Regions from separate parts of the Pseudoduganella rhizocola genome, predicted to be linked through region 3. Evidence: predicted binding sites of a transcription regulator. Region 3 holds the regulator's gene; each other region holds the start of a gene.

Evidence for each region. Region 3 encodes sigma-54, which starts transcription at its own class of promoters, with help from an activator protein. Its sites were predicted from a motif close to TGGCANGNAANCTGCTTT; they were not measured.
Region 1: the regulator sigma-54 is predicted to act here: its motif matches at 6,359-6,376, upstream of ACJRPG_RS24020 (TldD/PmbA family protein).
Region 2: the regulator sigma-54 is predicted to act here: its motif matches at 8,233-8,250, upstream of ACJRPG_RS17480 (CmpA/NrtA family ABC transporter substrate-binding protein).

What each region holds. Positions count from the first base shown of each region.
Region 1 is NZ_JBJQIK030000017.1:20,547-30,648, forward strand. It holds gene ACJRPG_RS23990 (glycoside hydrolase family 94 protein) at 1-188, shown strand, start outside; gene ACJRPG_RS23995 (TMEM165/GDT1 family protein) at 185-760, opposite strand; yybP-ykoY riboswitch at 775-945, opposite strand; gene ACJRPG_RS24000 (M1 family metallopeptidase) at 1,049-2,899, shown strand; gene ACJRPG_RS24005 (serine hydrolase) at 2,916-4,526, shown strand; gene ACJRPG_RS24010 (hypothetical protein) at 4,558-4,689, opposite strand; gene ACJRPG_RS24015 (class I SAM-dependent methyltransferase) at 5,397-6,194, opposite strand; gene ACJRPG_RS24020 (TldD/PmbA family protein) at 6,422-8,059, shown strand; gene ACJRPG_RS24025 (TldD/PmbA family protein) at 8,071-9,408, shown strand; gene ACJRPG_RS24030 (TldD/PmbA family protein) at 9,418-10,102, shown strand, end outside.
Region 2 is NZ_JBJQIK030000008.1:25,520-35,621, reverse strand. It holds gene xth (exodeoxyribonuclease III) at 1-361, opposite strand, end outside; gene ACJRPG_RS17520 (putative DNA modification/repair radical SAM protein) at 482-1,711, shown strand; gene ACJRPG_RS17515 (UdgX family uracil-DNA binding protein) at 1,708-3,138, shown strand; gene ACJRPG_RS17510 (DUF2238 domain-containing protein) at 3,125-3,745, opposite strand; gene ACJRPG_RS17505 (TauD/TfdA dioxygenase family protein) at 3,852-4,730, shown strand; gene ACJRPG_RS17500 (ABC transporter substrate-binding protein) at 4,743-5,735, shown strand; gene ACJRPG_RS17495 (ABC transporter ATP-binding protein) at 5,738-6,574, shown strand; gene ACJRPG_RS17490 (ABC transporter permease) at 6,571-7,443, shown strand; gene ACJRPG_RS17485 (ANTAR domain-containing response regulator) at 7,506-8,129, shown strand; gene ACJRPG_RS17480 (CmpA/NrtA family ABC transporter substrate-binding protein) at 8,440-9,612, shown strand; gene ntrB (nitrate ABC transporter permease) at 9,637-10,102, shown strand, end outside.
Region 3 is NZ_JBJQIK030000011.1:91,716-101,817, forward strand. It holds gene ACJRPG_RS21055 (GGDEF domain-containing protein) at 1-1,065, shown strand, start outside; gene ACJRPG_RS21060 (hypothetical protein) at 1,143-1,577, shown strand; gene ACJRPG_RS21065 (monovalent cation:proton antiporter family protein) at 1,579-3,558, opposite strand; gene ACJRPG_RS21070 (KpsF/GutQ family sugar-phosphate isomerase) at 3,656-4,678, shown strand; gene ACJRPG_RS21075 (KdsC family phosphatase) at 4,678-5,217, shown strand; gene lptC (LPS export ABC transporter periplasmic protein LptC) at 5,227-5,820, shown strand; gene lptA (lipopolysaccharide transport periplasmic protein LptA) at 5,842-6,393, shown strand; gene lptB (LPS export ABC transporter ATP-binding protein) at 6,396-7,151, shown strand; gene ACJRPG_RS21095 (RNA polymerase factor sigma-54) at 7,155-8,624, shown strand; gene hpf (ribosome hibernation-promoting factor, HPF/YfiA family) at 8,695-9,054, shown strand; gene ACJRPG_RS21105 (LysR family transcriptional regulator) at 9,106-10,005, opposite strand; gene ACJRPG_RS21110 (NAD(P)H-dependent oxidoreductase) at 10,091-10,102, shown strand, end outside.

The DNA of each region.
Region 1 (10,102 bases), on a different contig from region 3:
CGCTGGCGCCGCGCATTCCTGCGGACTGGCCGGGCTTCACGCTCAGCTACCGGTATGGCGCCTCGCGTTACGAGATCCGCATCAGCCGCGGCACCCCGGCGCTGCTGGTGGACGGCCAGCCGCAGGAGGGCGCCGCCATCCGCTTGCGGGATGATGGCGGCACTCACCAGGTGGAGCTGACGGTTTAGAGCCCGACCGCCTTCGCCGCGCCCAGCAGCGTGGCGAGGCCGAGACCAGCGAAGATGAAGGCCGCGATGCCATGCACCAGTTTGAGCGGCACGGCGGTAGCTGCCCGTTTGCCAAGATAGACGGCGGGAACGTTCGCCAGCATCATGCCCAGCGTGGTGCCGGCCACCACGCCTGCCATATCGTGGAAGCGCGCCGACAATGCCACAGTGGCAATCTGCGTCTTGTCGCCCATCTCGGCGATGAAGAAGGCGATCAGCGTCGCCGCGAACACGCCATAGCGCGAGTACTGCGTTTCGCATTCATCGATTTCATCCGGCACCATGATCCAGGCAGCCATGGCGATGAAGCCCAGGCCCAGCACCCAGCGCAGCACATCGGGGCCGAGCAGGCTGGTAATCCAGGCGCCAACGGCTGCCGCGAAGGCGTGGTTGGCAATGGTGGCAACGAAAATGCCGGCGACGATGGGCAGGGGGCGGCGGAATTGAGCGGCCAGGCAGAACGCGAGCAGCTGGGTCTTGTCGCCGATTTCTGCCAGCGCGACGATACCGGTCGATACGAAAAATGCATCCATTGATTTGACAGGAAGGGCCGGATAGTTAACCGATGATCCATGGACGGCACCGGCCCTTTGCTGGCCGTCCAGGGATCATTGGTCTCGCCAGGCCATCAGGCCAGGTACGCCACGGCCTGCGGGCCGATTATGTTGACGTATCTACTTCCGGGGACGGAAGGCGGCTACTCCCCAAAGAACAGCGGCATGATAGCAGATACCGGCGCAGCTTGCCCAGCGGCCCGGCCACTATGCTATGCTGCACCGCCTGCCACGAGCAGGCATTTCCATGACTGAAAACGAGAGCCCATGCGAACAACCTTCACTTTGCGGCGCTTCGCCGCCACGCTGGCACTGGTGGGGATGGTATTCAGCGCCCACGCGCAGGATCCCCTGAGCTATGCCCGTTACGATCAGGTGCGTACCACGGACCTGCACCTCGACCTGAAGGCGGACTTCGCCCGCAAGACCCTGAGCGGCTACGCCGAACTGACCCTGAACTGGATCGACAAGTCGGCCCGTACCCTGGCGCTGGATACGCGCCAGCTCACCATCTCGCGCGTGCAGGTGCTGAAGGACGGCCGCTGGCAGCCTGCTTCCTATATGCTGGACAAATTCGATGCGAAGAAGGGCCAGGCCCTGCGCATCGCCATCGCAACCCAGCCTGAAAAAGTCCGTATCTATTACCGCACGGCGCCGACTGCGAGCGCGCTGCAGTGGATGACACCCGCGCAGACCTTGTCCGGCAAGCGCCCCTTCATGTTCAGCCAGTCGCAGGCGATCAACGCCCGTTCCTGGGCGCCTGTGCAGGATACGCCGGCCGTGCGCTTCACCTACAGCGCGCGCGTGAATGCGCCTTCCGGCATGCGCGTGGTGATGAGCGCCGAGAACGACCAGAATGGTCCGGGCAAGAATGGCTGGGCATTCAAAATGCCGCAGCCGATTCCTTCCTACCTGCTGGCGATTGCCATCGGCGAGATCGGCGTGCGCAACCTCGGCCCGCGTTCCGCCGTGTATGCTGAGCCGCAGCGCCTGGAAGCGGCCGCCTTCGAGCTGGCCGACACCGAGAAGATGATCAGCGCGGCGGAAGCCCTGTACGGCCCATACCGCTGGGGGCGTTACGACATGATCGTGCTGCCGCCGTCCTTCCCTATCGGCGGCATGGAGAATCCGCGCCTGACCTTCCTCACGCCGACCATGATCGCGGGCGACCGCAGCCTGAACGACCTGATCGCGCATGAACTGGCGCACTCCTGGTCCGGCAACCTGGTGACGAATGCGTCGTGGAAGCACTGGTGGCTGAACGAAGGGTTCACTACCTACGTTACCACCCGCATCATGGAGAGCCTGTACGGCATTGAGGTGGCGGACATGCACCTGCAGGTGGAGCAGGAAGAAGCGCTGGCTTCGCTGAAGGATATTCCAGCCGCCAAGCAGGCGCTTGTGCCGCGCGACCCGGACGTGAATCCGGATTCCTATACGGACGAAGGCCTGGCCTATCCGAAGGGCGCCTGGTTCCTGCGCACGCTGGAGCAGCGCGCGGGCCGCGAATCCTTCGACGTCTTCCTGCGCGCATGGTTCGACCAGCATGCCTTCCAGTCTGCGACCACCGAACAGTTCGTGGCCTTCCTGCGCGCCAACCTGCTGAACAAGCATCCGGACATCATGCCGGAAGCCGAACTGGATGAATGGCTGTACGGTCCCGGCATTCCTGCCATGGCAACGCGTGTCGTGTCCGCCCGCTTCGCTGCGGTGGATGCGCAGCGCGACGCATGGCTGAAAGGCGAGCTGCAGACGGCCGACCTGAGCGCGCGCAGCTGGATCGCCACGGAGTGGATGCACTTCCTGAACGACATCGACAAGAAGGCCAATGCGGCACAGCTGAAGGAGCTGGACGACACCTTCAGCCTGCGCAACAGCAAGAACAACGAAATCGCCTTCCGCTTCTACCTGGCCTCGGTGCATGCAGGCTACGACGTGCGCCAGCAGCTGGACGCCTTCCTCCTCAGCGTGGGGCGCCAGAAGTTCGTGGTGCCGCTGTACGCGGCGCTGCTGAAGAACCCGAAAGACGCCGCATGGGCGAAGTCGGTGTATGCCAAAGCGCGTCCGCGCTATCACCCGGAAACGCAGGGTTCCGTGGATAAGCTGATCAAGAAATAAAAGGAGACGACAAAACATGCTGTTGAAAAAACCTCTGGCCGCGCTGTTGCTGCTGGCCTTCGCTTCGATTGGCGCCCCGGCGCTGGCCGCACCGGATGCCGCGCCTGCCGGTTCCGCCATGACCGCGCCTGCATTCGACCTGGATGCGGACGTGAACCGTGTGCTCAAGACTTTCGATGTGCCGGGCATTGCCATCGCCATCGTCAAGGACGGCAAGGTCGTGGCCAGCAAAGGCTATGGCGTGCGCAAGCTGGGCGACCCGGCGCCGGTAACGGGCAAGACCCTGTTCGAGATTGCCTCCAACTCGAAAGGCTTTACGGCTGCGGGCTTGGCCATGCTGGTGGACGAGGGAAAGCTGAATTGGGATGATCCCGTCAACAAGCACCTGCCGGGCTTCCAGATGGCGGATGCCTATGTGACCAACTCCATGACCGTGCGCGACCTGCTGACGCACCGCAGCGGCCTTGGCCTCGGCGCGGGCGACCTGCTGTGGTGGCCCACCACCAGCTTCAGCACCGACGAAATCATCGACCGCCTGCGCCATGTGAAGCTGGCCACCAGCTTCCGCAACAGCTACGCCTATGACAACCTGCTTTACATCGTGGCGGGCAAGATCATCGCGCAGAAGGACGGCAAGACCTGGAACGAGGCGATGCGCGCCCGCATCCTCGACCCGCTGGGCATGAGCGCCACCACCACCAGCGTGGCGGACATGCTGAAGTCCCCGGATTACTCGGCGCCGCACAGCCGCATCAACGACAAGGTCTCGGTGGTGAAGCCGATGCCGGTGGCGAATGCTGTTGGCGCGGTCGGCATCAACACCAATGCCGAGGACATTGCGAAGTGGATGATCGCGCTGCTCGATGAAGGCAAGCTGGAAAACGGCAAGCGCCTGTTCAGCGACGTGCAGGCGCGCGAGCTGTGGACGGCGCAGACGCCGATGAAGATCGGCAATCCGAAAGGCGCACTGGCGGCGACGAAAGCCAATTTCAATGCCTATGGCCTGGGCTTCAACCTGCGCGACTACCGCGGCCGCAAGATGGTGTCGCATGGCGGCGCGCTGCAGGGCTTCTATTCGCGCGTGATCATGATCCCGGAGGAGAAGCTGGGCGTGGCCATCTTCACCAACGCCGAAAACAGCGGCTCGATGAGCGCCCTGCAGTGGCGTATCCTCGACCACTATATGGGCGCTGCGCCGACCGACTGGATCAAGGTGGTGTCGGACCAGGAGCAGGAGATGCACAAGAAGGAGCTGGAGAAGCAGGGCAAGGCCGTTGCGGCGCGTGCTGCCAAGTCCTCGCCGTCGCTGCCGCTCGCTTCCTATGAAGGCGAATACAACGACGCCTGGTACGGCAAGGTGACGATCACGCGCGAAGGCAAGAAGCAGATCATGACCTTCACCCGCACGCCCGACCTGGTGGGGGAGCTGGAGCACTTCCAGCACGACACCTTCATCGTGCGCTGGAAGGAGCGCAACTTCAATGCGGACGCCTACGTTACCTTCGCGCTGAACCCGGACGGCAGCATCGAGCGCATGAAGATGGCCCCCATCTCCGCCGAAACCGACTTCAGCTACGACTTCGCCGATCTCTCCTTCACCCCGGTGAAAGAGAAGAAAGCCAACTAAGTCTCCAGGGGCCGCATCTGCGGCCCTTTTCTCACCACCGCGTCACGGCAAGATAGATCGCGTAAATCAGCACGCAAATGCTATACACGCCGCCGACGGTTGCGATCGTGTCTCTTGCCGTGGGGCCGTCCTTGAAAAGCGATCTGATCCAGGCCTTGAGCATAGCGGACCTCCTTCACCTCGAATAGTGTACTACCGAATAGACTGCGCCCGCCGCCGCCCAAACAAGAAGTGATGCGACAAAGCAGCGGTAGTGTTTAATCCAAGCAAGCCCACTTTTGGGTGAATGTTTGGTGGGAAACATCGCGCCTCCTGCCGCAATGAGGCTGGACAACACTAGCAACACACTGATCGAGCCCCCGGTCCAATCGTTCGGCGAAGGGGGCCGCTGTGCCAGTTCGTACTGCGCAGAGGCGCATAGTCCGATTGCTATCCAGCATAGCTGCCCATCCTTGAAAGCGTTAAGCCAAGGTATCCGCGTGTGTCCCGGCAGGGGTAGCAGCCGAAAAAGTCAAGCTCGCGATCAGCGGCGCAAGGCAGGGAAGAAGGATTGTGATGGCGAACCAGCCCATAGGAGGCTCCTTGTACGGAACCTTATTCTGGCGGCAAGCGGTCAGGCCGCCACCGGTGAAATCAAAACCTGTAACAGTGAGTTTCAGAGAGAATGTTTCATGTGCAATTGCAGCATAATAGCGTCCGTTGGCAAAACCATACGGATTCACTGAATGAATGAGCTGTTCTTCTCGATTGCCGCTGTATGCGGTTCCCTCGTTGTCGGCGTGCTGGCTTTCGCAGCCTTCATGAGCCGCCTGCAAACGCAGAAATAAAAAAAGGCCGGGACATCCCGGCCTTGGCGTTTCTGCAGCCCGCTCAGGGCTTCACGAACTTCAGCGTCATGCGGTCGCTCTCGCCGATCGCGGCATATTTGGCGCGGTCCACATCCTTGTTCGTATAGGTCGGCGGCAGCGCCCACACGCCGCCCTTGTGGTCGGCCGTATCCTTCGCATTGGCGTTCACCTCGGAGCGCGCGGCCAGCTTGAAGCCCGCGCTTTCCGCCATCTTGATCACGTAAGCCTCGTGCACATAGCCCGAATCCGGCGCCGCAGGACGCGAAGCCGGCAGGCGGTGCTCGACAACACCGAACACGCCGCCCGGCTTCAGCGCGTCATACACGCTGGCGAACAGCTTCTTCATATTCGGCTCGCCCGTCTCCATCCAGTTGTGCACATTGCGGAAGGTGAGCACCATGTCTGCGCTGCCTTTCGGCGCATAGTTGTAAACGCCGTTGCCCGGTTCGAAAGCGCCCAGCTGTACTTTGGCCAGCACGGGATTGGCGGCCAGCTTCTGCTTGAAGCGCTCGCCCGACTTGCGCACGTTCGCGTCGGCCGAATCCGGCGTGCTGCCGGCTGCAATCAGCTTGCCGTGGTCCTTGAGGTAGGGGCCGAGAATTTCGGTATACCAGCCGCCGCCCGGCGCCAGCTCCACCACCGTCATGTTCGGCTTGATGCCGAAGAAGCTCAGCGTCTCGTAAGGGTGGCGATACATATCGCGCTTCACGTTGTCCGGGCTGCGCTGGGCGCCCGCAATTGCCGCCTTCAGCGCATCGTCGGCCATGGCCGCACCGCTAAAACCACAAACCATCAAAGCTGCTGCAAACAGTCGTTTCATGTGGGTCTCCATCATTGTTGGGTGAGAGTGCGCCGATGATGGTGCAAGTCCGGTTGCCGGTCAAGTGTCCGGGGCGGACAGCGGCGGACACTTTCCGGACAGACGGACAGCAGCCCGGACGCCCGGCGTCCAACAGCAAAAGGCTCCAACCCGGACCCAATCTGTGGCACATTTATTGCGTTAGTCGCAACGCTGCTCAGGAACTTACCCCCTCCCTGGAGATATTTATGGAACGACGCGCATTTCTCAATATTGGCGGACTGGCCCTCGGCGGCCTGCTGCTCCCTCCTTTCGGCCGCGCCATCGCCGCCGAGGAACTGCTCAAGCCCGCCGATGTGAAGTTCAAGAAGCTGCTGGCCGATACCGCGCTGGGCGCGGCCACCCAGGCCGGCGCCAGCTATGCCGACGTGCGCATCGGCCGCTACCTGAACCAGTTCATCGTCACGCGTGACCTGAACGTGGAAAACGTCACCAATACCGAATCCGCCGGGGTGGGGGTGCGCGTCATTGCGAACGGCGCCTACGGCTTTGCCGCCACCAACGACATGTCGCCGGACGGCGTGGCGGGCGCCGCGCGCCAGGCGGTGGCGATCGCCAAGGCCAACGCCAAGCTGCAGCCGGAACCGGTGCGCCTTGCACCAACACCGGGCGTGGGCGAAGTGGCATGGGCCACGCCGCACACCAAGGACTGGCGCGCGGTACCGATCAAGGACAAGGCCGAGATGCTGATCGCCGCCAACAAGGCCGGCATGGAAAGCGGCGCCTCCTTCATGCAGTCGCTGCTGTTCCAGGTCAACCAGCAGAAGTATTTCGCATCGACCGACGGTTCCTATATCGACCAGGACCTGCACCGCCTGTGGTGCCCCTTCGCCGCGACGGCTGTGGACAAGGCCTCCGGCAAATTCCGCACCCGTAACGGCCTGTCCACCCCGGTGGGCATGGGCTACGAATACTTCGACGCGCGCAAGGAAGACAAGGTGCAGGCGGCGGGCGGCGTCACCACCCTCTACCGCAAGTCCTACGACCTGATCGAAGACGCGCGCGCCGCGGGCAAGCAGGCCAAGGCCAAGCTGACGGCCAAATCCGTGGAGCCGGGCAAATACGACCTGGTGCTGAGCCCTGAACACATGTGGCTCACCATCCACGAATCCGTTGGCCACCCGACGGAGCTGGACCGCGTGCTGGGCTACGAGGCGAATTACGCCGGCACCAGCTTCGTCACGCTCGACAAGTGGGAGTCGAAGAAATTCAAGTACGGCTCGGACCTCGTCAACATCGTGGCGGACAAGACCGAACCGGGCTCGCTCGGCGCTGTGGGCTATGACGATGAAGGCGTGAAGTGCAAGCGCTGGGACATCATCAAGAACGGCGTGCTGGTGAACTACCAGGCCACGCGCGACCAGGCCCATATCATCGGCGAAAAAGAATCGCACGGCTGCTCCTACGCGGACAGCTGGAGCAGCGTGCAGTTCCAGCGCATGCCGAACGTCTCGCTCCAGGCGGGCAAGAAGAAGCTCACGCCGGATGAACTGGTGAAGGACGTGAAGAAGGGCATCTACATCGTGGGCGATGGCTCCTTCTCCATCGACCAGCAGCGCTACAACTTCCAGTTCGGCGGCCAGCTGTTCTACGAAATCAAGGACGGCAAGATCACGCGCCAGCTGGAAGACGTGGCCTACCAGGCCAACACCCAGGAGTTCTGGAATGCCTGCACCGCCACCTGCGATGAACGCGACTGGCGCATGGGCGGTTCCTTCTTCGACGGCAAGGGCCAGCCATCGCAGGTCAGCATCGTGTCGCACGGGTCGAGCACCACGCGCTTCAACGGCATCAACGTGATCAACACCGCCCGCAAGATCGGCTGAGAGGACGCACAATGAAAATTCTGACCCAGGACGAAGCAAAACGCATCACCGACAAAGTGCTCTCGCTCAGCAAGGCCGATGAATGCGTGGTAACGTTGAACGGCAGCCGCGTGGGCAATGTGCGCTACGCGCGCAATGCGGTATCGACCGCAGGGCTTGTGGAAGACACCCAGCTCACCGTATCGGTTGCCTTCGGCAAGAAGCAGGGCACCGCCAACATCAATGAATTCGACGACAAATCGCTGGAGAAGGTGGTGCGCCGCGCCGAAGACCTGGCCCGCCTGGCGCCGGAGAATCCGGAGTTCATGCCGACGCCGGAAAAGCAGGTGTTCCGCGCCACCAGCACCTTCAGCGAGAAAACGGCCGCCATCGACCCCGAATACCGTGCGCAGGTGGCGGCCTACAGCATCGAGCAAAGCCGCAAGAACAAGCTGGTGGCAGCAGGCTTCTTCACCGACCGCACTTCCTTCGAGACGGTGGCGAATTCGCGCGGCGTATTCGGCCACCAGCAGCAGACCGGCGTGGACTTCACTTGCACCGTGCGCACGGAAGATGGCCGGGGTTCGGGCTGGGTGCGCCGCGATGCGAACGATGTGGCCCGCTTCGACGCGCGCGCCGCATCCGACATCGCCATCGAGAAAGCGCTGCGCTCCGCCGACGCCAAGGCGCTGGAGCCGGGCCGCTACACCGTGATCCTGGAGCCCGCCGCATCGGCGGACCTGATGGCCTACATGTTCTCCGCCTTCGATGCCCGCAGCGCCGACGAGGGCCGCAGCTTCCTGGCCAAGAAGGGCGGCCAGAACCGCCTGGGCGACAAGCTGTTCGACGAGCAGGTCAATATCTGGGCCGATCCATGGGACAAGGATGTGCCGGTGCTGCCATGGGATTCCCAGAACCTGCTGGCGCGCGAGCGCATGGACCTGATCAAGAACGGCAAGGTTGCAAGCCTGGACTATTCCCAGTACTGGGCCAAGAAGATGGGCAAGCGCGCCATCGGCACGCCGGGCAACATCATCATGGCAGGCGGCAGCAAATCCACGGAGGAGCTGATTGCCGGCACCAAGAAAGGCGTGCTCGTTACCCGCACCTGGTATATCCGCATGGTCGATCCGCAGTCGGTGCTGCTGACCGGCCTCACGCGCGACGGCACCTTCTACATCGAGAACGGCAAGATCAAGCATCCGGTCAAGAACTTCCGCTTCAACGAAAGCCCTGTAACGATGCTGAACAATATCGATGAACTGGGCCGCGGCGAAATCCTGTCGGGCGACGAAAGCCCCTACCAGATGGTGATTCCGGCCATCCGCGTGAGGGACTTCAACTTCACCTCCCTGTCGGACGCAGTATAAGGAGCACGAGTGGAACGCCGTACCTTCCTCAAGGTGAGCGCCGCCGCCGGCGGCGCCCTGCTGATTCCTGTCTTCGGCGAAGCCATCGCCGAAGAACAGCTCCTCAATCCCATGGCCGTTGCGTTCAAGAAGTCGCTGGCGGATGCCGCGATGAACGCCGCCACCAAGGCCGGCGCCAGCTACTGCGACGTGCGCATCGGGCGCTACCTGAACCAGTTCATCACCACGCGCGACCTGAACGTGGAGAACATCGTCAACACCGAATCCAGCGGCGTAGGCGTGCGCGTGATCGCCGGCGGCGCCTACGGTTTCGTGGCGACCAACGTGATGACGCTGGACGCCGTGGCCGATGCAGCCCGCCAGGCCGTGGCAATCGCCAAAGCCAATGCGCGCCTGCAAACGGAACCGGTGCAGCTGGCGCCGGTGAAAGGCGTGGGCGAGGTGGCGTGGGCCACGCCGTTCACGCGTGACTGGCGCAGCGTGCCGGTAAAGGACAAGGCCGATATGCTGATCGCCGCGAACAAGGCCGGCATGGACAGCGGCGCATCCTTCATGCAGTCCATGCTGTTCCAGGTGAACCAGCAGAAGTACTTTGCTTCCACCGACGGTTCCTATATCGACCAGGACTTCCATCGCCTGTGGGCGCCGTTCACTGCCACCGCCGTGGATAAGGCAAGCGGCAAGTTCCGCACGC
Region 2 (10,102 bases), on a different contig from region 3:
TGTAGTCGAACTTGGGACCGGGCGCCGGATTCCCGTTCGGCAGGTACAGGCAGCAAACCACCACACCGTTCACCACCGCCTCGATATAGCGGCTCTGCAGGTCTTCCGGATCGCCCGCCAGGCCGCGTCCCACTTCCTGCGGTTCCACGCCGCGCGCCAGTATCGCCACGCCGTTCCAGCTTTTCTGGCCGTGCCAGATCGGGTAATAGCCGGCGTCGCGGATGGCCTGCTCGGGGAATTTCTCCTGCGGCGCTTTCAGCTCCTGCAGGCAGGCCACGTCGGGCTGTTTTTCTTCCAGCCATTGGAGAAGTGCGGGCAGGCGGCTGGAAATGCCGTTGACGTTGAAGGTGGCGATCAGCATGGGGTCTCGCTATGTTGAAGTTTTCGCTATTGTGCCCTGAGCGCGACACGTTTGCTGCACGGCTGCCTGTCGTGGACAAATTACGATATACTGTGTATTCATACAGTATCGCGTGCAGCAATGGAGACAATCGACAAGCTGGAAATACTGGCGGATGCCGCCAAGTACGATGCTTCCTGCGCCAGCAGCGGCGCACCGAAACGCTCGTCGGAAGGCAAGGATGGCCTGGGCGCCAGCACCGGCATGGGCATCTGCCACAGCTACACGCCGGACGGCCGCTGCGTTTCGCTGCTGAAGATCCTGCTCACCAATTTCTGCATCTACGATTGCCAGTACTGCGTGAACCGCCGCACCTCCAACGTGCCGCGCGCCCGCTTCACGGTGCAGGAAGTAGTGAAGCTCACCATCGATTTCTACCTGCGCAATTACATCGATGGCCTCTTCCTCAGCTCCGGCATCATTCAGTCGGCTGACTACACGATGGAACAGCTGGTCGCCATCGCACGCGAGCTGCGCGAAGTGCACCAGTTCCGCGGCTACATTCACCTCAAGACGATTCCGGATGCCGACCCGGCCCTGATCGATGCGGCCGGCCGCTATGCCGACCGCCTGAGCGTGAACATCGAACTGCCAACGCAGAACAGCATCGAGCGCCTGGCGCCGGAAAAGAGCGTGCACACCATCAAGCTCGCGATGGGCAATATCCGCCTGAAGCTGGACGAGAAGGAGGCGGAACCGAAAGCGCCTGCCTTCGCGCCTGCTGGCCAGAGCACGCAGATGATCGTGGGCGCGGATGCCAGCGACGACCAGCGCATCCTCAGCACGGCCGAAACGCTGTATGGCAGCTACAAGCTGAAGCGCGTGTACTACTCGGCCTTCAGCCCCATTCCGCAAAGCCCGAAAAGCGTGCCGCTGGCGCCGCCACCCATGCTGCGCGAGCACCGCCTGTACCAGGCAGACTTCCTGCTGCGCAGTTACGGCTTCCAGGTCAGGGAGCTGCTGCCTGCATCGGGCAACCTCGCGCTGGATATCGACCCCAAGCTGGCCTGGGCGCTGGCGCACCGCGAGCACTTCCCGATGGACCTGAACCGCGCCGATGTAAGCATGATTGCGCGCGTGCCCGGCATCGGCCTGCGCAATGCCGCTCGCATTGTGGAGCTGCGCCGCATGCGGCAAGTACGCTATGCGGATCTGTCGCGCATGCGCTGCAGCATGAAGAAAATCGCACCCTTCATCGTCACGGCCGACTATTCGCCGGCGCGCGATACTACGCCATCCGAAACGCTGCGCCGCGCCATGGCTGACGTGCCGGAACAGATGCCCTTGTGGCCCGAGCTGCAGGCCGCATGAGCGCGGTGCTCGTCCGTTCCTTCGACGAGTGGCGCGCTGCAGCGCGCAGCCTGATCGTGCGCCGCGTGCCGCCTGAATCCGTACAATGGATTTCAGAGGAAGGCGGCGACCTGCTGAGCGGAGCCGCGGACGAATTGCCGCTGGCCCAGCCAGCTGCCGCGCCCCGCGTTCCGCGCAGGCTGATGGACATGCTGGAGAGCGCCGCCTGCTACCGCGCTGGCGACCGCTGGGCCTTCCTGTACCGCGTGCTGTGGCGCTGGCACCATGGCGAACAGGAGATTCTTTCGATGGCCGATGAAGATGGCGGACGCCTGCAGCAGATGGTGAAAGCCGTGCACCACGAAATCCACGATATGCATGCCTACCTGCGCTTCCGTGAACGGCCCGAAGCCGAAGGCGCGCCGCGTTTCGTGGCCTGGTTCGAGCCTGCACACGATGTGCTGCCGCAAGTGGCCCAGCATTTTGCGCAACGCATGGGCCGCATCAGCTGGATGATCGCCACGCCCGAAGCCTCGGTGCTGTGGGACGGCGCCACCATGCACAGCACCGGACCGCTGATGCGCAGCGCCGCCGATATCGACGATGCGGGCGAAAAGCTCTGGCTCACCTACTACCGCAGCATCTTCAATCCCGCCCGCCTGAATGCGGACATCATGCACGGCCATATCCGCTCGCGCTTCTGGAAAAACCTGCCGGAAGCCGCCGTGGTGCCGCAGATGGTGTCGCAGGCCGCGGCAGGCGCGCGCAAGGTGGGCCAGCTTGATACGGTGGGCAAGCGCAAGGGCGCCACGATCCCGATTGCGGCGGAAGACGCGCAGCCGGAACGCCAGCAACCCAGCACGCTCGATGAATGCCGCCGTTGCGACCTGTGGCAGAACGCCACCCAGGCCGTGGGCGGACAGGGTGCGCGGCGCGCCAAGGTGATGCTGCTGGGCGAGCAGCCGGGCGACCAGGAAGACCTGGCCGGCAAGCCTTTCGTCGGCCCGGCCGGGGAGTTGCTGGACAAGGCGATGGACCAGGCCGGCATGGACCGCCGCAAGGTCTACATCACCAACGCGGTGAAGCACTTCAAATGGGAGCCGCGCGGCAAGCGCCGCATGCACAAGACGCCCGGCCAGCGCGAAGTGATGGCCTGCCACTACTGGCTCGAAACGGAGCTGGAAACCATCGCGCCGGACGTGATCGTGGCGCTGGGCAGCACGGCGCTCAAGTCCATCCTGCAAAGCGGCAGCGTGAGCCTCAAGGACTATATGGGCGAGCCATTCCAGCATGAGGGCCGCTGGGTGGTGGCGACCTATCACCCGGCCTATGCGTTGCGCGTGCCCAGCCCGGAAGCGCGGGCGGAAGCGCTGGCAGCCATGGTGGGGGCCTTGCGCACCGCGCAGCGCCTGGCCGAAGGCGGCCCGCCGGACGCTATGCCCGCGTAAGCTGCGCGATCTGGCGGTCCTGCCAGCGCGACAGCAGGAGCAGGGCGCTGGCGCCGCCAATCAGGGCCATGAACATGTCCGACTGCGTATCCCACTGGTCGCCCTGGGTGCCGAGGAATTCGTCGGCGCCCTGGCCCAGCGCCACGGCCGCGCCCCATTCGATCAGCTCATAGCAGGCACTGACCGCCATCACCACGCAGAGGCACAGGAAGGCCAGCATGCGCAGCCCCTTCACATAAGCGCCGCGCAGCAGGATCTCGCGCGCCACCATCGCCGGGACAAAACCCTGGAAGAAGTGGCCGATGCGGTCGTAGGGATTGCGCGCCAGGCCCAGCATGTCCTGTAGCTGGAAGCCGAAGGGTACGCGCGCATACGTATAAGCGCCACCCACCATCAGCACGATGGCGTGCAGCAGGATCAGCACATACATCAGGTCGGTCAGCCGCAGGCGATGATAGCTTGCCGCCAGCAGGGGGAAGGCGATCAGCACCGGCGCCACCTCCATCCACCAGGTCGCCCGGTCGTAGGGCGCAGTACCCGACCATGCCAGCACGGCGAACATGATGGCTGCCAGCAGCAGGTGAAATGGTTTGATCCGGTCTTGCATGCGTACTCCAACAAACGAAAACCGCATATTAATATCAAAATGAATTCGTTCCGTATCTAAGGGGACGGGCCTAGACTGGCTTTTCGATCTGCCATCGGTTCCAGTCATGAACGCCATTCTTTCCGAGGTCTCCGCACCGTTCGCCATTCGCCCCTTCGATGCGCCGCTTGGCGCAGAGGTGCTGGGGCTGGATTTGTCCCAGCCTGTCTGCAACCGCGCCTTCCTGCGCGTGCACGATGCCCACCTCAAGCACCATGTGCTGGTGTTCCGCGACCAGCACATCACCCCGCAGCAGCAGATCGATTTCAGCCGCCTGTTCGGCAAGCTGCAGATTCATGTGCTGCGCAACTTCCAGCTCGAAGGCCATCCGGAGGTACTCGTCATCTCGAATATCATCGAGGACGGAAAACCCACCGGCCTTGGCGATGCTGGCCATTTCTGGCATTCCGACCTTTCGTACAAGGAAACGCCCAGTCTCGGCTCCATGCTGCATGCGCAGGAACTTCCTGCCGAAGGCGGCGATACGCTATTCGCCAATATGCACCTGGCCTACGATACGCTGCCATCCGCGCTGCGCAGCGCCATCAGGGGGAAGTACGCGGAACACAGCTACCTCGCCCAGTACGCGGAGCTGCAGCGCCGCAGCCCATTCCGCCCGAACCTCACGCAGCAGCAGATCGACGAAGTGAAGCCTGTCACCCATCCCGTGGTGCGCACGCATCCGGAAACGGGCCGTCCCGCACTCTTCGTCAGCGAACACTTCACCACGAAGATCGTTGGTGTGCCGGCAGACGAAAGCCGCGCGCTGCTCGATGAGCTGTTTGCGCACAGCGTGCGCCCCGAACACATATACCGCCACCAGTGGCAGCCCGGCGACCTCGTGTTCTGGGATAACCGTTCGCTGATGCACCTGGCCGCCGGCTGTCCGCCGGACCAGCGCCGCAAGCTCTATCGCACCACCATCGAGGGCGATGTCCCTTTCTGATCAGGAGAACGCATGAAGTACAAGACCATCATCGCCGCGCTGGCGCTTGCGGCCGCGGGAGCGGCGCAGGCGGAAGGCAGCATCCGCATCGCCGAACAGTATGGCGTGACCTATCTGCTGCTGAACATCGCGCAGGAACAGAAGCTGATCGAAAAGCACGGCAGGCAGCAGGGCATCGATGTGAAAGTGGAATGGACCCAGCTATCCGGCGGCGCAGCGATCAATGACGCGCTGCTGTCCGGCGCCATCGATATCGCAGGCGCCGGTGTCGGCCCGCTGCTGACGATCTGGGACCGCACCAGGGACCGCCAGAATGTCCGCGGCGTGGCTTCGCTGGGCAGCTTTCCCTATTACCTGATCAGCAATAACCCCAAAGTGAAGTCCATCGCCGACTTCACGGAGAAAGACAAGATTGCGCTGCCCGCCGTGACTGTGTCCGTGCAGGCGCGCGTGCTGCAGATGGCGGTGGCAAAACAATGGGGCGACAAGGAATTCAATCGCCTCGACAAATACACGCAAACGCTGCCGCACCCGGACGCGGTGAAGGCCATCATCGCGGGCGGCACCGAAATCACGGGCCACTTTGCCACACCGCCTTTCCAGGAACAGGAGCTGGCGCAGAACCCGAATGCGCGCGTGGTCCTCAGTTCCTATGACGTGCAGGGCGGCCCTTCTTCCTCCACCGTGCTGTATGCGACGGAGAAGTACCGCAAGGAGAACCCCAAAACCTACCGCGCCTTCGTGAGTGCGCTGGCGGAAGCGGCGGACTATGCCTCGAAGAATCCGGAAGGCGCAGCCGATATCTACCTGCGTGTGAACAAGAGCAAGGTGGACCGCGCCCTGCTCGTGAAGATCTTCAGGAATCCCGATTCGCAGTTCAAGACCTACCCGCAGAATACCCTCGGCCTCGCCCAGTTCATGCACCGCGTGGGCGCAATCAAGAACAAGCCGGAAAGCTGGAAGGACTACTTCTTTGACGACCCGGTAGTGAACGGAGGAAGCTGACCATGGCCCAGCCCTTCCAGGTGGTGCGTCCGCCCGCCGCTGTCGAACCGCTGTTGCGCGCGCAGGACGTAACGCTGGAATACCGCAGCGGCGCCCGCACCGTGCGCGCCACGGACAGCGTGAGCTTCGACGTCTACCAGGGCGACCGCTTTGTCCTGCTCGGTCCATCCGGATGCGGCAAATCTTCCCTGCTGAAGGCCGCCGGTGGCTTCCTGGCGCCCACTGCCGGCAGCATTACCGTCAACGGCGCGCGTGTTGCCGAGCCGGGGCCGGACCGCGTGGCCGTGTTCCAGGAATTCGACCAGCTGCCGCCCTGGAAGACGGTGCGCCAGAATGTGATGTTCCCCCTGCTGGCATCGAAACGCCTGAAGCGCAAGGAAGCCGCCGAGCGCGCCGCGCACTGGATCGGCAAGGTCGGCCTGTCGCGCTTTGCCGACGCCTATCCGCACACGCTCTCCGGCGGCATGAAGCAGCGCGTGGCCATCGCCCGCGCACTCGCCATGCAGCCGGAAATCCTGCTGATGGATGAACCCTTCGCAGCGCTGGACGCACTCACCCGCCGCACCATGCAGGAGGAACTCGGCCTGCTGTGGGAAGAAACCCGCTTTACGCTGCTCTTCGTCACCCATTCGATCGAGGAGGCGCTGGTGCTGGGTAACCGCATCCTGCTGCTGTCGCCCCATCCGGGCCGTGTGCGTGCGGAGATCAACAGCCACCAGTTCGGCCTGCACAGCGGCGGCAGCGCGGAATTCCAGGCCGCCGCGCAGCGGATTCACGGGCTGCTGTTCGGCGGCGACGAGCGTGCCGCGCCGGAAGAGCAGGAAAGGATTGCCCTGTGAGCCTCACGCTGGAGCCCCCGATCCGCCAGGAATTCGAATACGCCGCGTCCACGCAGGCCGGCGCCGTCGCCCACCGTCCCTTGCCGCTGGCCGAGCGCCTGTGGCAGCACGGCGCCTTGCGCAAGTCGCTGCTGCTTGCAGTGCTGGCGCTGGTGTGGGAGCTCGCCGCCCGCTGGACCAATAACGACCTGATGCTGCCCGGCTTCCGGCAAACGGCGCGCGCCTTCATGGACGGCATCGCCAGTGGTGAGCTGATCGAAAAAGTCGGCCTGTCGCTCGCCGTGCTGGTGCAGGGCTATGCTGCAGGCATCGCTGCCGCCTTCGTGCTCACCACGCTGGCCGTCTCCACCCGCATTGGCCGCGACCTGCTGGAAACGCTGGTGGCCATGCTGAATCCCTTGCCAGCCATTGCACTGCTGCCGCTGGCCATGCTGTGGTTCGGTCTTGGCAAGGCCAGCCTGGTCTTCGTGATCGTGCATGCGGTCCTGTGGCCGCTGGCGCTGGGCGCCTACGCGGGATTCCAGTCGGTGCCCGAAACCCTGCGCATGGCAGGCCGCAACTACGGCTTGCGTGGGCTGCGCTTCGTATTGCAGATTCTGATTCCGGCGGCGCTGCCCTCCATCGTGGCCGGCCTGAAGATCGGCTGGGCCTTCGCCTGGCGCACCCTGATCGCCGCGGAGCTCGTGTTCGGTGCATCGTCCGGCAAGGGCGGCCTGGGCTGGTATATCTTCCAGAACCGGAATGAACTGTATACAGACAAGGTGTTCGCGGGCCTGGCCGCCGTCATCCTGGTTGGCCTGCTGGTGGACAATGTGGTCTTCAGCGTGCTGGAACGAACGACCGTGCGGCGCTGGGGCATGACAAAATAAAGTTGTTTCTGGTGCGATTCTTGCTTGCATATGGGGCATGACCTGTTTTTTTGCCCCAGACTATGCGTAAGCTGCGCATTGTTGTTGTCAATCCGACCATCCCCGCCGATGCCGAGGATGACGAATCCCTGCGCGCCCAGACCGAACGGGCGCGCATTCTGCGTATCGGCCTGCTGGAGGCGGGCTTCGATATCGTGGCTTCGCTGCCTTCCGATATGTATCTGCCTGAGCGCATCGCCCAGCTGCAGCCCGACATGATCATCGTGGATGCGGAATCGGATGCGCGCGACGTGCTGGAGCACATTGTGATCGCCACCCGCGACGAACGCCGCCCCATCGTCATGTTCACCGAGAGCGACGATACCGAAAGCATGGAAGCTGCCGTGGCGGCGGGCGTTTCCGCCTATATCGTGGCGGGCCTGAAGAGCGAGCGCATCAAGCCCGTGCTGAATGTGGCCCTGGCCCGCTTCCGGCGCGAGCAGAAGCTGCTGGACGAGCTGTCCGACACCAAGAGCAAGCTGGCGGAGCGCAAGGTCATCGAGCGCGCCAAGGGCCTGCTGATGCAGCGCCAGGGCGTCAGCGAGGAACAGGCTTTCCAGAAACTGCGCGGCATGGCAATGAGCAAAAACCTCAAGCTATCCGAAGTGGCGCAGCGCATTCTCGACGTGGAAGACCTGCTGGGCTGATCCGGTTCCAAAATGATGCAGCGCACAAGCAGAGTGCGTTTTGTGCGCCACCGCGTTGCGCTGTCAGTTGTTCCGCTCTCCCTTTTCCCTGTGAAACCGCGATTGGCACGGTGATTGCTAACAGGTACTGATGCATCGTGCCAACGGCGGTAGGGTGCACAGACAACGACGTCTACCAAACGCGGAATATTCCGTGGAGGTAGGCTTTTTTTTTGCCGGTCAAACGGGGAATGCCATGGAAAGCAAAGAGCACGTCGATACCACGCGCAGGAAGATTCTGCATGGCGCTGGACTTGTAGCGGGAGGAAGCATGCTGGGATTGTCGACGCAGGGTGTATGGGCAGCAGGATCGGATAAACCGGAGAGGGAAGAAATCAAGATCGGCTTCATTCCGCTGACCGACTGCGCGTCGGTGGTGATGGCGTCGGTGCTGGGCCTGGACAAGAAGTACGGCGTGAAGTTCGTGCTGAGCAAGGAGGCCTCCTGGGCCGGCGTGCGCGACAAGCTGTCGAATGGCGACCTGGATGCAGCCCATGTGCTGTATGGCCTGCTGTATGGCGTGCAGATGGGCGTGGGCGGCCAGAAGAAGGACATGGCGGTGCTCATGAGCCTCAATAACAACGGCCAGGCCATCACGCTGTCGAAGAAGCTGGCGGACAAGGGCGCGGTCGATGGCGCATCGCTGGCAAAGCTGATGCAGACCGACAAGCGCGAATACACCTTCGCACAGACCTTCCCGACCGGCACCCACGCCATGTGGCTGTACTACTGGCTGGCGGCCAACGGCATCAATCCGCTCAAGGACGCAAAGGTCATCACCGTGCCGCCGCCGCAGATGGTGGCGAATATGCGGGTGGGGAATATGGACGGCTTCTGCGTGGGCGAGCCGTGGGGCCACCGCGCCATCATGGACGGTGTGGGCATCACCGCCACCACCACTCAGGATATCTGGCGCGACCATCCGGAGAAGGTGCTGGGCTGCACGAAGGATTTCGCAACGAAGTATCCCAACACCTGCCGCGCCATGATGGCCGCCATCCTGGAGGCAGGCAAATGGATCGATTCCTCGCTGATCAACAAGAACAAGATGGCCGAGGTCATTGCCGACAAGTCCTACGTCAACACCAGCAAGGACGCGATCGACCAGCGCATCATGGGCCGCTACCAGAACGGCCTGGGTAAAACCTGGGACGACCCGAACTACATGAAGTTCTATAACGACGGCGCGGTCAACTTCCCTTATCTGTCCGACGGCATGTGGTTCATGACGCAGCACCGCCGCTGGGGCCTGCTGAAGGAAGATCCGGACTATCTGGCCGTGGCGCAGTCCGTGAACCAGATCGCGCTGTACAAGGAAGCCGCAACGATGAGCAAGACACCGGTGCCGAAAAGCCCGATGCGTACATCGAAGCTCATGGACGGTTCGGTTTGGGACGGCAAGAACCCGAAAGCCTTTGCCGCCTCGTTCAAGATCAAGGCCTGATGCGGGCCGATGAAAGGAGCCGTCATGACTGCAATGTTGAAACCTGAAAGCCTGGAACCGCCGTTGGCAGCGGCGCCTGTGCCACCGGCCGCACGCAAGTCCACGCCGCTCGTGCCCCGCATGCGCCGGCCCGCCTCCGCAGCCTTCATGCTGGTAGTGCCGCCGCTGCTCGGCATTGCACTGGTGGTGCTGGTATGGCATCTCATCTCGGTGGGGAACGGCACCTTCCCCTCGCCGATGGTGACGTTTGAAGAGGCGGTGAAAATGTTCTCCGACCCCTTCTACCGCAATAGCCCGAACGACCAGGGCATAGGCTGGAACGTGCTGGCATCGCTGCAGCGCGTGGGGATCGGCTTCGGCATGGCGGCGCTGGTCGGCATCCCGCTGGGCTTCCTGATCGGCCGCGTGCAGTTCTTCGGTGCGATGTTCGGTCCGATCATCAGCCTGCTCAAGCCCGTGTCGCCGCTGGCCTGGCTGCCCATCGGGCTGC
Region 3 (10,102 bases):
TATATGCTGGAACAGGCCGAACGCAATCATTCGATCATGATGCGCCACCAGGCTTTCGACCTGGAGATTGTGGGCGCGTCCAGCTTCCCTGAGCTGATCGGCACCATCTTCCGTACCCTGCCCATCATCTCCGAACTCGATAGCGTAACCCTGTCCCTGATGGACGAGGATGCCGACATCCATTTCGTCATGCAGAAGCTGGGCGTGGATTTCAACGAGTTCCCCGGCCTGCTGTTTGCCACCGATGTCGAGCAGCTGGGCTTCGACCTTGGCGAGCGCAGTGCTGGCTCGGCGCCGCCCAAGCCCGTGCTGGGCATGTACGACCCCGCGCGGCATGGAGCGCAGTTTCCAGATTCCACCCAGCGCCTGCAAAGCATTGCGCTGGTGCCGCTGCTGCGCAACAAGCGCATCATCGGCAGCCTGAACCTGGGCAGCCGCGATCCCTCGCGCTTCACACCCAGCCTCGGCACCGACTTTGTCGAACACATGGCATCGATCATTGCGATCTGCCTCGAGAACGTCATCAGCAACGAAATGCTGAAGTACATCGGGCTGACCGATTCGCTGACCGGCGTGTATAACCGCCGCTACATCGACCGCCGCCTGCTGGAAGAGATCTCGCGCGCACGCCGCCAGAACTACCAGATCTCCTTCATGTACATCGACATCGACCACTTCAAGCGCGTCAACGATACAGTGGGCCACCAGGGCGGCGACGAGGTGCTGCGCGAAGTCGCCAACCGCATCAAGGCCGAACTGCGCCTGTCGGATGCGCTGGCGCGCTTCGGCGGCGAGGAATTCGTGGTGCTGCTGATCGACGCCGACCTCGACGCGGCGATGTTCGTCGCGGAGCGCATCCGCGCCGGCATCGAGGCCAGCCTGATCGAACTTTCGCACGGCCTCAAGGTGTCGATCACCGCTTCGCTCGGCGTCGCCAGCCTGGCCTGCACGGTGGACGCCAGCCCCGAGGAAACCGCGCTGGAACTGATCGCCCATGCGGACGAGGCCCTGTACCAGGCGAAAGAGGGCGGCCGCAACCGCGTGGTGCGTTACGTTCCGCAGTAAGCCGCTTACAAATCTACTGAAGTTTTTTCCAGCCGCCTTGGGATAATCGCCAGCTTGCGAATATCCCGAGGACCGCCATGAAGCTCCATCACCTGTTTTCCGCCTTGCTGCTTGCCGCCTGCGTCGCCGCTACCCCGGCCCACGCTGCCGACGATGCCTCCAACTTCCTGCTCACTCCCGCGCTGATGAACAAGATGAAGGCCATCGATGCCGAGGTCAAGAAACAGAAGGGCGGCAAGGAAGACGACGATGAGGATGCGGTGAATCCCGAAACGGTGGCCGACCTGGCGCGCGAATTCGAGAAGGACAAGGTGGCAAAGGCCGTGCTGGCGAAGCACGGCGTGAGCAGCCGCGAAATGGCGTCCGCCACCTTCGCCCTGATGCATGCCGGCATGTATGTGATGTTCGAGCAGTCGATGGACAAGAAAAAGGCAGCCCAGCTGCTGGCCGGCTACACCAAGGCGCAGCAGGCCAATGTGGCGCTGGTGCGCTCGATGAACGCAAAAAAGTAACTCAGGCCAGCAGCTGGTGTTCGGCGCGCGCCACGGCGGGCGCGCTGCCACGCAGCACCACGACGTCGCCCGATTCAAGGATGGTGGAGGAGTCCACCGGCAGCCGCACCTTGCCGCGCCGGATGGTGGTGACTTCGGCGCCCGCGCTTTCGAGATCGACTTCGCTAAGCGGCCGGCCCACGCACCAGGCGCCGCCGGCCAGCGTGACGGAGTGCAGGCGGACCAGCTCCGCCTCGTCGCCGCTGTCGCTGGCGCCGTGGAAGAAGCCGCGCAGCGAGGCATAGCGTTCTTCCCGCGCTGCCTGCACACGGTGCACCACGCGCCGCAGCGGCACGCCCAGCATCACCAGCGCGTGCGAGGCGAGCATCAGGCTGCCCTCCATCAGTTCCGGCACCACTTCCGCGGCCCCGGCTTCCTTCAGCCGGTCGAGGTCCGTGTCGTCGTGGCTGCGCACAATCACCGGCAGGGTCGGCGCCAGTTCGTGCACCAGGTGCAGCACCTTCAGCGCGGAAGGCGTGCTGGCATAGGTGATGACTACGGCGCTGGCGCGGTAGATACCCGCCGCCACCAGGCTTTCACGCCGCGCCGCGTCGCCATAGGACACGTTGGCGCCCGCTGCCTGCGCCTCCTGTACCCGCGTGGGATCGAGGTCGAGCGCATGGTATTCGATGTCTTCTTCCTGCAGCAGGCGCGCGAGGTTCTGCCCGCTGCGGCCGAACCCTGCCACGATCACGTGCTTCTTGGTGGACATGGTGCGCGCTGCAATCTTGGTCAGCGTCAGCGACTGCATCATCCATTCGTTGGCGGAGAACTTGAGCACCAGCTTGTCCGAATGCTCGATGAGGAAGGGCGCCAGCAGCATCGACAGCACCATCGAAGCCAGCACCACCTGGATCACGAACGGGTCCACCAGCTGCACGCCGCCCACCACGTTCAGCAGCACGAAGCCGAATTCGCCCGCCTGCGCCAGCGCCAGGCCGGTGCGCATCGAGGTGCCGTCCGAGGAGCCGAACAGCTTGGCCAGTCCGGCAATCAGCGCAAACTTGAGCAGCACCGGGCCGGCCAGCAGGATCAGCACCAGCCACCAGTTTTCGAACACCACCCGCACATTCAGCAGCATGCCCACGGTGATGAAGAACAGGCCGAGCAGCACGTCGCGGAAAGGTTTGATGTCTTCTTCCACCTGGTGCTTGTATTCGGTCTCGGAGATCAGCATGCCCGCCACGAAGGCACCCAGGGCCAGCGACAGGCCGGCGCGCTCGGTAATCCAGGCCGCGCCCAGCGTCACCAGCAGCAGGTTGAGCATGAACAGCTCCTGCGAGCGGCGCTTGACGACGATGGTGAACCAGCTGCGCATCAGCTTCTGGCCGATAAAGAGCAGCAGCACCAGCACGATCACGGCCTTGCCGCCGGCCCAGGCCAGGGTTTCCACCAGGTTGTCAGGATTGCGCGCCAGCGCGGGAATCAGGATCAGCAGAGGCACCACGGCCAGGTCCTGGAACAGCAGGATGCCGATGATCTTGCGCCCATGGTCGCTTTCCAGCTCCAGGCGCTCGGTCAGCATCTTCACCACGATGGCGGTGGAGGACATGGCCAGCGCGCCGCCCAGCGCGAAGGAAGCCTGCCAGCTCAGGTGGATGGAGGGCGGCAGCGCCGCGGCAATGAGCCAGCCGAACAGCATGGTGGACGCAATCGTCATGCCTACCTGCGCCATGCCCAGCCCGAACACGATGCTGCGCATGGCCATCAGCTTGGGCAGCGAGAATTCAAGGCCGATGGAAAACATCAGGAACACCACGCCGAATTCGGCCAGGGTGTGGGTGGCGTGGCTTTCTTCGGCCAGGCCCAGGGCGTGGGGGCCGATCAGGATGCCGACCGCCAGGTAGCCCAGCATCGGAGGCAGGTGCAGCATGCGGAAGGCGACAACGCCCAGCACGGCACTACCCAGTAAAAGGAGTGTCAGTTCAAGTGGCGAAAACATTGATCTGGGTCTATCCCTGGCTCTAGTCGAGTTGGTTTCAGGTCGTTTATAACATCTGGCAAGTTTTTTGCTTTACCAATTCGGCTATACTTTCGGCATGAGTGTAACCCATGAAAAAACAATGCTGAAAGATTTTGATGCCACAACCGCAACACGCGCCCTGCAACTGGCGCGCGAGGCCCTGCAGATCGAGGCCGACGCGCTGACCGAGCTGCACGCGCGCCTTGCCACGGACGAGAGCGTCGGCAAGGCCGTCACGCTGTTGCTCAATTGCAAGGGCCGCGTCGTGGTGTCCGGCATTGGCAAGTCCGGCCATATCGGCCGCAAGATCGCCGCCACGCTGGCTTCGACCGGCACGCCGGCCCTGTTCGTGCATCCGGCCGAAGCGGCGCACGGCGACCTGGGCATGGTCACGCCGGAAGACGCCTTCATTGCGATTTCCTATTCCGGCGAGAGTTCGGAGCTGATGGCCATCCTCCCGGTGGTCAAGCGCATGGGCGGCCTGGTGATTTCCATGACCGGCAACGACAATTCGAGCCTGGCGCGCCTGGCGGACGTGCACCTGAACGTGTCCGTGGCCAAGGAAGCCTGCCCGATGAACCTGGCGCCGACCGCCAGCACCACGGTTACGCTGGCGCTGGGCGACGCGATCGCCGTCGCGCTGCTGGACCTGCGCGGCTTCAAGGAAGAAGATTTTGCACGGTCGCATCCGGGCGGCGCCCTGGGCCGCCGCCTGCTGACCCATGTGCGCGACGTGATGCGCAGCGGCGACGCCGTGCCGGCCGTTACGCCGGACACCACGCTGCCGGACGCGCTGCTGGAGATTACGCAGAAGGGCATGGGCATGACCGCCGTGGTGGACGCGGAACGCCGTCCGCTGGGCGTCTTCACCGACGGCGACCTGCGCCGCCTGATTGACAAGGTGCAGGATTTCAGCAAGGTGGTGATGCGCGACGTGATGCACGCCAACCCGCGCAGCATCGGCCCGGACAAGCTGGCCGTGGACGCGGTGGCCGTGATGGAACAGCACCGCATCAACCAGATGCTGGTGGTGGACGGCGAGGGCAAGCTGGTGGGCGCCCTGCACATCCATGACCTGACCCGCGCCAAGGTGATCTGATGAGCGCCGCCTTCAACCTGGACAACGTGGCGCGCGCCGCCAAGGTCAAGCTGATGATCTTCGACGTGGACGGCGTGCTGACCGACGGCAGCCTGCATTACGGCGCCGAAGGCGAGGCGCTGAAGACCTTCAATGTGCAGGATGGCCTGGGCATCAAGCTGCTGCAGGAATCGGGCGTGCTGACGGCCATCATCAGCGCGCGCCGCTCGCCGCAGGTCACGGCCCGCGCCAGGGACCTGGGCATCGAATTCGTGCACCAGGGCGGCCATGACAAGCTCACGCCCTTCAAGGCCCTGCTGGCGCAGCTGAACCTGGCGGAAGAGCAGGTGGGCTTCATCGGCGACGACGTGGTGGACCTGCCCATCCTGAGCCGCGTGGGCTTTGCGGTGTCGGTGCCGAACGGCCGGCCGGAAGTGCACAGCCGCGTGCACCACATCACGGAGGCGGCCGGCGGCAAGGGCGCCGTGCGCGAAGTTTGCGAATTCGTGATGCGCGCGCAAAACAGCTATGACAAGATCCTGAACCAGTTCATGGCCTGAGGAAGAGCGATGCGTAACCAGAGGACAGCCCACCGCTTCCGCGTCTCTATTGCCATGGCGCTGGCGCTGCTGTTCGCGCTCGGCAGCTTCTGGCTGCTGGAGGTGATGAACCGCAGCGGCGAAGAGCTGCAGGCGGACCAGCGCCTGAATGAGCCGGACCAGATCATCGAGCGTTTCAGCCTGGTGCGCATGACGAAGGAAGGCAAGCCGAGCTACATCATTTCGGGCGACAGGCTCACGCACCGGCCGGTCGATGATTCCTCGGAGATCGAGAAGCCGGTGGTGCGCAGCCTGTCCGGTGAGACTCCGCCGATGGATATCCGCGCGAAGAGCGCGCGCATCGACGACGATAACAGCCGCGTGGTCCTGAGCGGCGATGTGCAGATAGACCGCGCCGCCTCCGCCACTTCGCAGGAATTCCGCCTGCGCACGCCGGAGCTGACCATCTTCCCGGACGAAGACCGGATGGAAACGAACAAGCCGGTGCAGTTCCGCCTGGGGAATGCAACGGCGACCGCCAACGGCATGCGCGCCAACAATGCCACGAGCCAGCTGCAGCTGTCCGGCCGCGGCACCATGGTGCTGCCGCCGAAGGCGCGTTGAGCAAAACGAATGGAACAAACCATGAAAAAAACACTTCTTGCTGCAGCCCTGATGCTGGGCGCCCTGGGATTCGCCAGCGCCGAAAAGGCAGACTCCTACAAGCCGACTGAAATCAAGTACGGCACGCTGGACGCCGACGACGTGCGCCAGATCTACACCTTTACCGATGACGTGACGCTGACGCGCGGCACGCTTCTGATGAAGGCCGAGAAGGCAGTCGTCACCTACACGCCGGACGGCTACCAGCTGGCCACGCTGACCGCCGGCGGCGGCAAGCGCGTGAGCTTCCGCCAGAAGCGCGACGGTCCCGGCGACCAGTGGATCGAGGGCGAGGCCGACCGCATCGAATACGACGAGAAGTCCGAACTCGTGAAGATGTATTCGCGCGCCAAGGTGCGCCGCCTGGAAGGCAGCAAGCCGAGCGACGAAGTGCAGGGCGAGTTCATCTCCTACGACAGCCGCCGCGAGTTCTTCAGCGTGCGCAATACGAGTACGGGCGACAGCAAAACCGGCGGCGGCCGCGGCACCATGGTGCTGCAGCCGAAACGCACCGAGCCAGCGGCGGGGAAATAAGCATGGAAGCACAAAGCTGCGGCAGCACCCTCATCGTTCGCGGACTGCAGAAGAGCTACGGCAAGCGCCAGGTGGTGCATGACGTGTCGCTGCAGGTGGAATGCGGCGAAGTGGTCGGCCTGCTGGGCCCCAACGGCGCCGGCAAGACCACTTCCTTCTACATGATCGTGGGCCTGGTGCCGTCCGATGCGGGCACCATCGATATCAGCGGCACCGATATCTCCAGCCTGCCTATCCACAAGCGCGCCACCATGGGCCTGTCCTACCTGCCACAGGAGGCGTCGGTGTTCCGCAAGCTGACGGTGGAGGAGAATATCCGCGCCGTGCTGGAGATCCAGAAGGTCAACGGCAAGCCGCTGACGAAGGCGGAGATCGACGAGCGCCTGAACACCCTGCTGGCCGACCTGCAGATCGAGAAGCTGCGCGAGAACCAGGCGCTGTCGCTGTCCGGCGGCGAGCGCCGCCGCGTGGAGATTGCGCGCGCGCTGGCCACCAATCCGCGCTTCGTGCTGCTGGACGAGCCCTTTGCCGGCGTGGACCCGATTGCCGTGATCGAGATCCAGCGCATCGTGCGCTTCCTCAAGGAGCGCGGCATCGGCGTGCTGATCACCGACCACAATGTGCGCGAAACGCTGGGCATCTGCGACCGCGCCTACATCATCAACCAGGGCAGCGTGCTGGCCTCCGGCCGTCCCGACGACATCATCGCCGACGAATCGGTGCGCCGCGTCTACCTCGGCGAGCACTTCCGCATGTAAGCCATGAAACAGTCCCTGCAACTGCGAACCTCGCAGCACCTCGCGCTGACACCCCAGCTGCAGCAGTCCATCCGGCTGCTGCAGCTGTCGACGCTGGAACTGCACCAGGAGCTCGAACAGCTGCTGACTGAGAACCCGCTGCTGGAACGGCTGGACGATCCGCTGGACCGCTCCGTGCGCCTGCTGGCGGATGGCGCCATCGGCCAGGCGGCGCCCACGGCCACTGCTGCCGAAGGCCCGGCCAACGAGAACACGCCGCCGGCCGATGCCGCGCCTTCCGAGCCGGAACAGTATGAAGGCGAGGGCATCGCGGAAAGCGACGGCGACTGGTCCGACGCGGGCCGGTCGAAAGCGCCGGACGACGAAGATGCGCGTCCCCAGCTGGAAGCCGGCCACCACAGCCTGCGCGAGCACCTGATGGAACAGATGCGGGTGACGGTGCTGGAACCGCGCGACCGCGCGCTGATGGAATTGATCATCGACGCGCTCGACGAAAACGGCTACCTGGAAGAGAGCCTGGAAGAGATCCACGCGCGCCTGCCGGAAGAACTCGATATCGAAATCGAGGAGCTGCAAACCTCGCTCACGCTGCTGCAAAGCTTCGACCCCGTCGGCGTGGGCGCACGCAATGCATCGGAGTGCCTGGCGCTGCAGATCAAGCGCATGCCCGGCGTCCCTCTGGTCACTCGCCGCATGGCCCTGTGCATCGTGGAGAAGCACCTGGCCTGGTTCGCCCAGCGCGACTTCAACAAGCTGAAAAAAGCGCTGGACTGCGACGACGAAGACCTGCGCGAGGCGCAGGCCGTGATCCGCCGCTGCAACCCGCATCCGGGCGCTGCCTTCTCTGCCGATGCGAGCGACTATGTGGTGCCCGACGTGGTGGTGAAAAAAGGCCGCAACGGCTGGGTCGTTACGCTGAACAACGACGTGATGCCGCGCCTGCGCGTGAACGCGCTGTATGCCAGCCTGCTCAAGCAGGGCAAGGGCGAATCGCAGATGAACGCGCAGCTGCAGGAAGCAAAGTGGCTGATCAAAAATATGCGCCAACGTTTCGACACAATTTTGCGCGTTGCACAAGCGATCGTTGAGCGGCAGAAGAATTTTTTCTCGCATGGCGCGGTTGCCATGAGACCCCTTGTGTTGCGCGAAATTGCTGATACACTGGGTTTACACGAGAGTACTATTTCTCGCGTAACAACTCAGAAATACATGCTCACCCCACATGGGATGTTTGAGTTGAAATATTTCTTTGGTAGCCACGTCGCGACTGAAGCTGGGGGTGAAGCTTCCTCGACTGCGATCCGTGCGCTGATTGTGCAATTCACAGGAGCAGAAGACCCGAAAAACCCTTTATCCGACAGTAAGATTGCGGACATGCTGGGAGAACAGGGCATGGTGATTGCGCGACGTACTGTTGCCAAGTATCGCGAAGCCCTCAAAATCCCTCCAGTCAGTCTCCGCAAGTCCTTGTAGTGAATGGGCTCGTCTGAGCTTTACCGAGCGTCAAGAGCCTGTTGAGTTACATCATCTTTTAGGAGTGTGTATGAATCTCACCATCAGTGGACATCATCTCGAAGTGACCCCCGCGATTCGCGAATACGTCCAGAACAAGCTGGAGCGCGTGAGACGCCATTTCGATCAAGTGATCGACATTGCTGTCATCCTGAGTGTAGATAACCTCACCGAGAAAGAGAAAAGGCAAAAAGCTGAAATCAACCTGCGCATGTCGGGCAAGACGGTGTACGTCGAAAGCCTCGCGCAAGACCTGTATGCCGCGATCGACACCCTGATCGACAAACTGGACCGGCAGGTCATGAAGTACAAAGACAAAGTCCAGAACCACAACCACGATGCAATCAAGCATCGCGCCGAGGTCTTCGAATCTCCGGCCAGCGCCGCATAAAAGAGCGGCCTCACCAAAACAAGGGCGCATCCGGCGCCCTTTTTTGCGCCCCTATTCCGCCACCGCCGCCGCAATCGTGTCCCGCAGCCACTTGTGCGCGGGATCGCGGTGCACGCGTTCATGCCACAGCATGGCCATTTCGTAGCCCTGCACGGCTACCGGCGCCTCCAGCTGCTGCAGTTCGGGCGCATCGCGCAGCAGGCGCGAAGGCAGCATGGCCACCAGGTCGGTGGAGGCCAGCGCCGAGCGCAGGAAGAGGAAATGCGGCACCGACAGCACCACGCGGCGCGCGGCGCCCGCCGCCGCCAGCGCTTCGTCCGTGACGCCGGTAAAACTGCCGCCGCCCGGCGACACAATCGCGTGCTCCAGCGCGCAGAACTGCTCCAGCGTGGGGCGGCGTTTCAGTTTGGGATGCCCCTTGCGCGCCACCAGCACATAGCGTTCGGTGAACAGGGCACGGCGGCGCAGGCTGGGCGGCGCATCGGCGCTTGTCTGCAATGCAAGATCGATCTCCCCTTGTTCCGCCTGGCGCGCTAGACGGCTGAGCACGGCAGGCACGACGGCCAGCCGCGCGCCGGGCGCCGCCGCCCGCAGCCGGGGCAGGGCGGGCAGCAGGATGGCCGACTCGCCATAATCGGCCGCCGCGATGCGCCAGGTATTGCTTGCGCCGGCGGGATCGAAGCTGCCGGCCGGGCCCAGCGCCTGTTCCAGCGCCTGCAGGGCCAGGCGCAGCGGCTCGCGCAGCTCTTCCGCCCGCGCCGTGGGCTGCATGCCGCGCGGACCCGGCAGCAGCAGCGGGTCGCTGAAGATATCGCGCAGCTTGGCCAGGTGCACGCTGACCGAGGGCTGGGACAGGTGCAGGCGCTGGGCCGCGCGCGTTACGTTGTGCTCGCTCAGCAGCACGTCCAGCGTGAGCAGCAGATTGAGGTCGATCTGCCGGAGATTAATCATGCTAATACCTGCAATATTGGGAATTCATTTCCAATATACCTCAGGAATCCATAAGCTGGCTTCTTCTCACTAATGAAAGCCAGCCATGAATATCCTG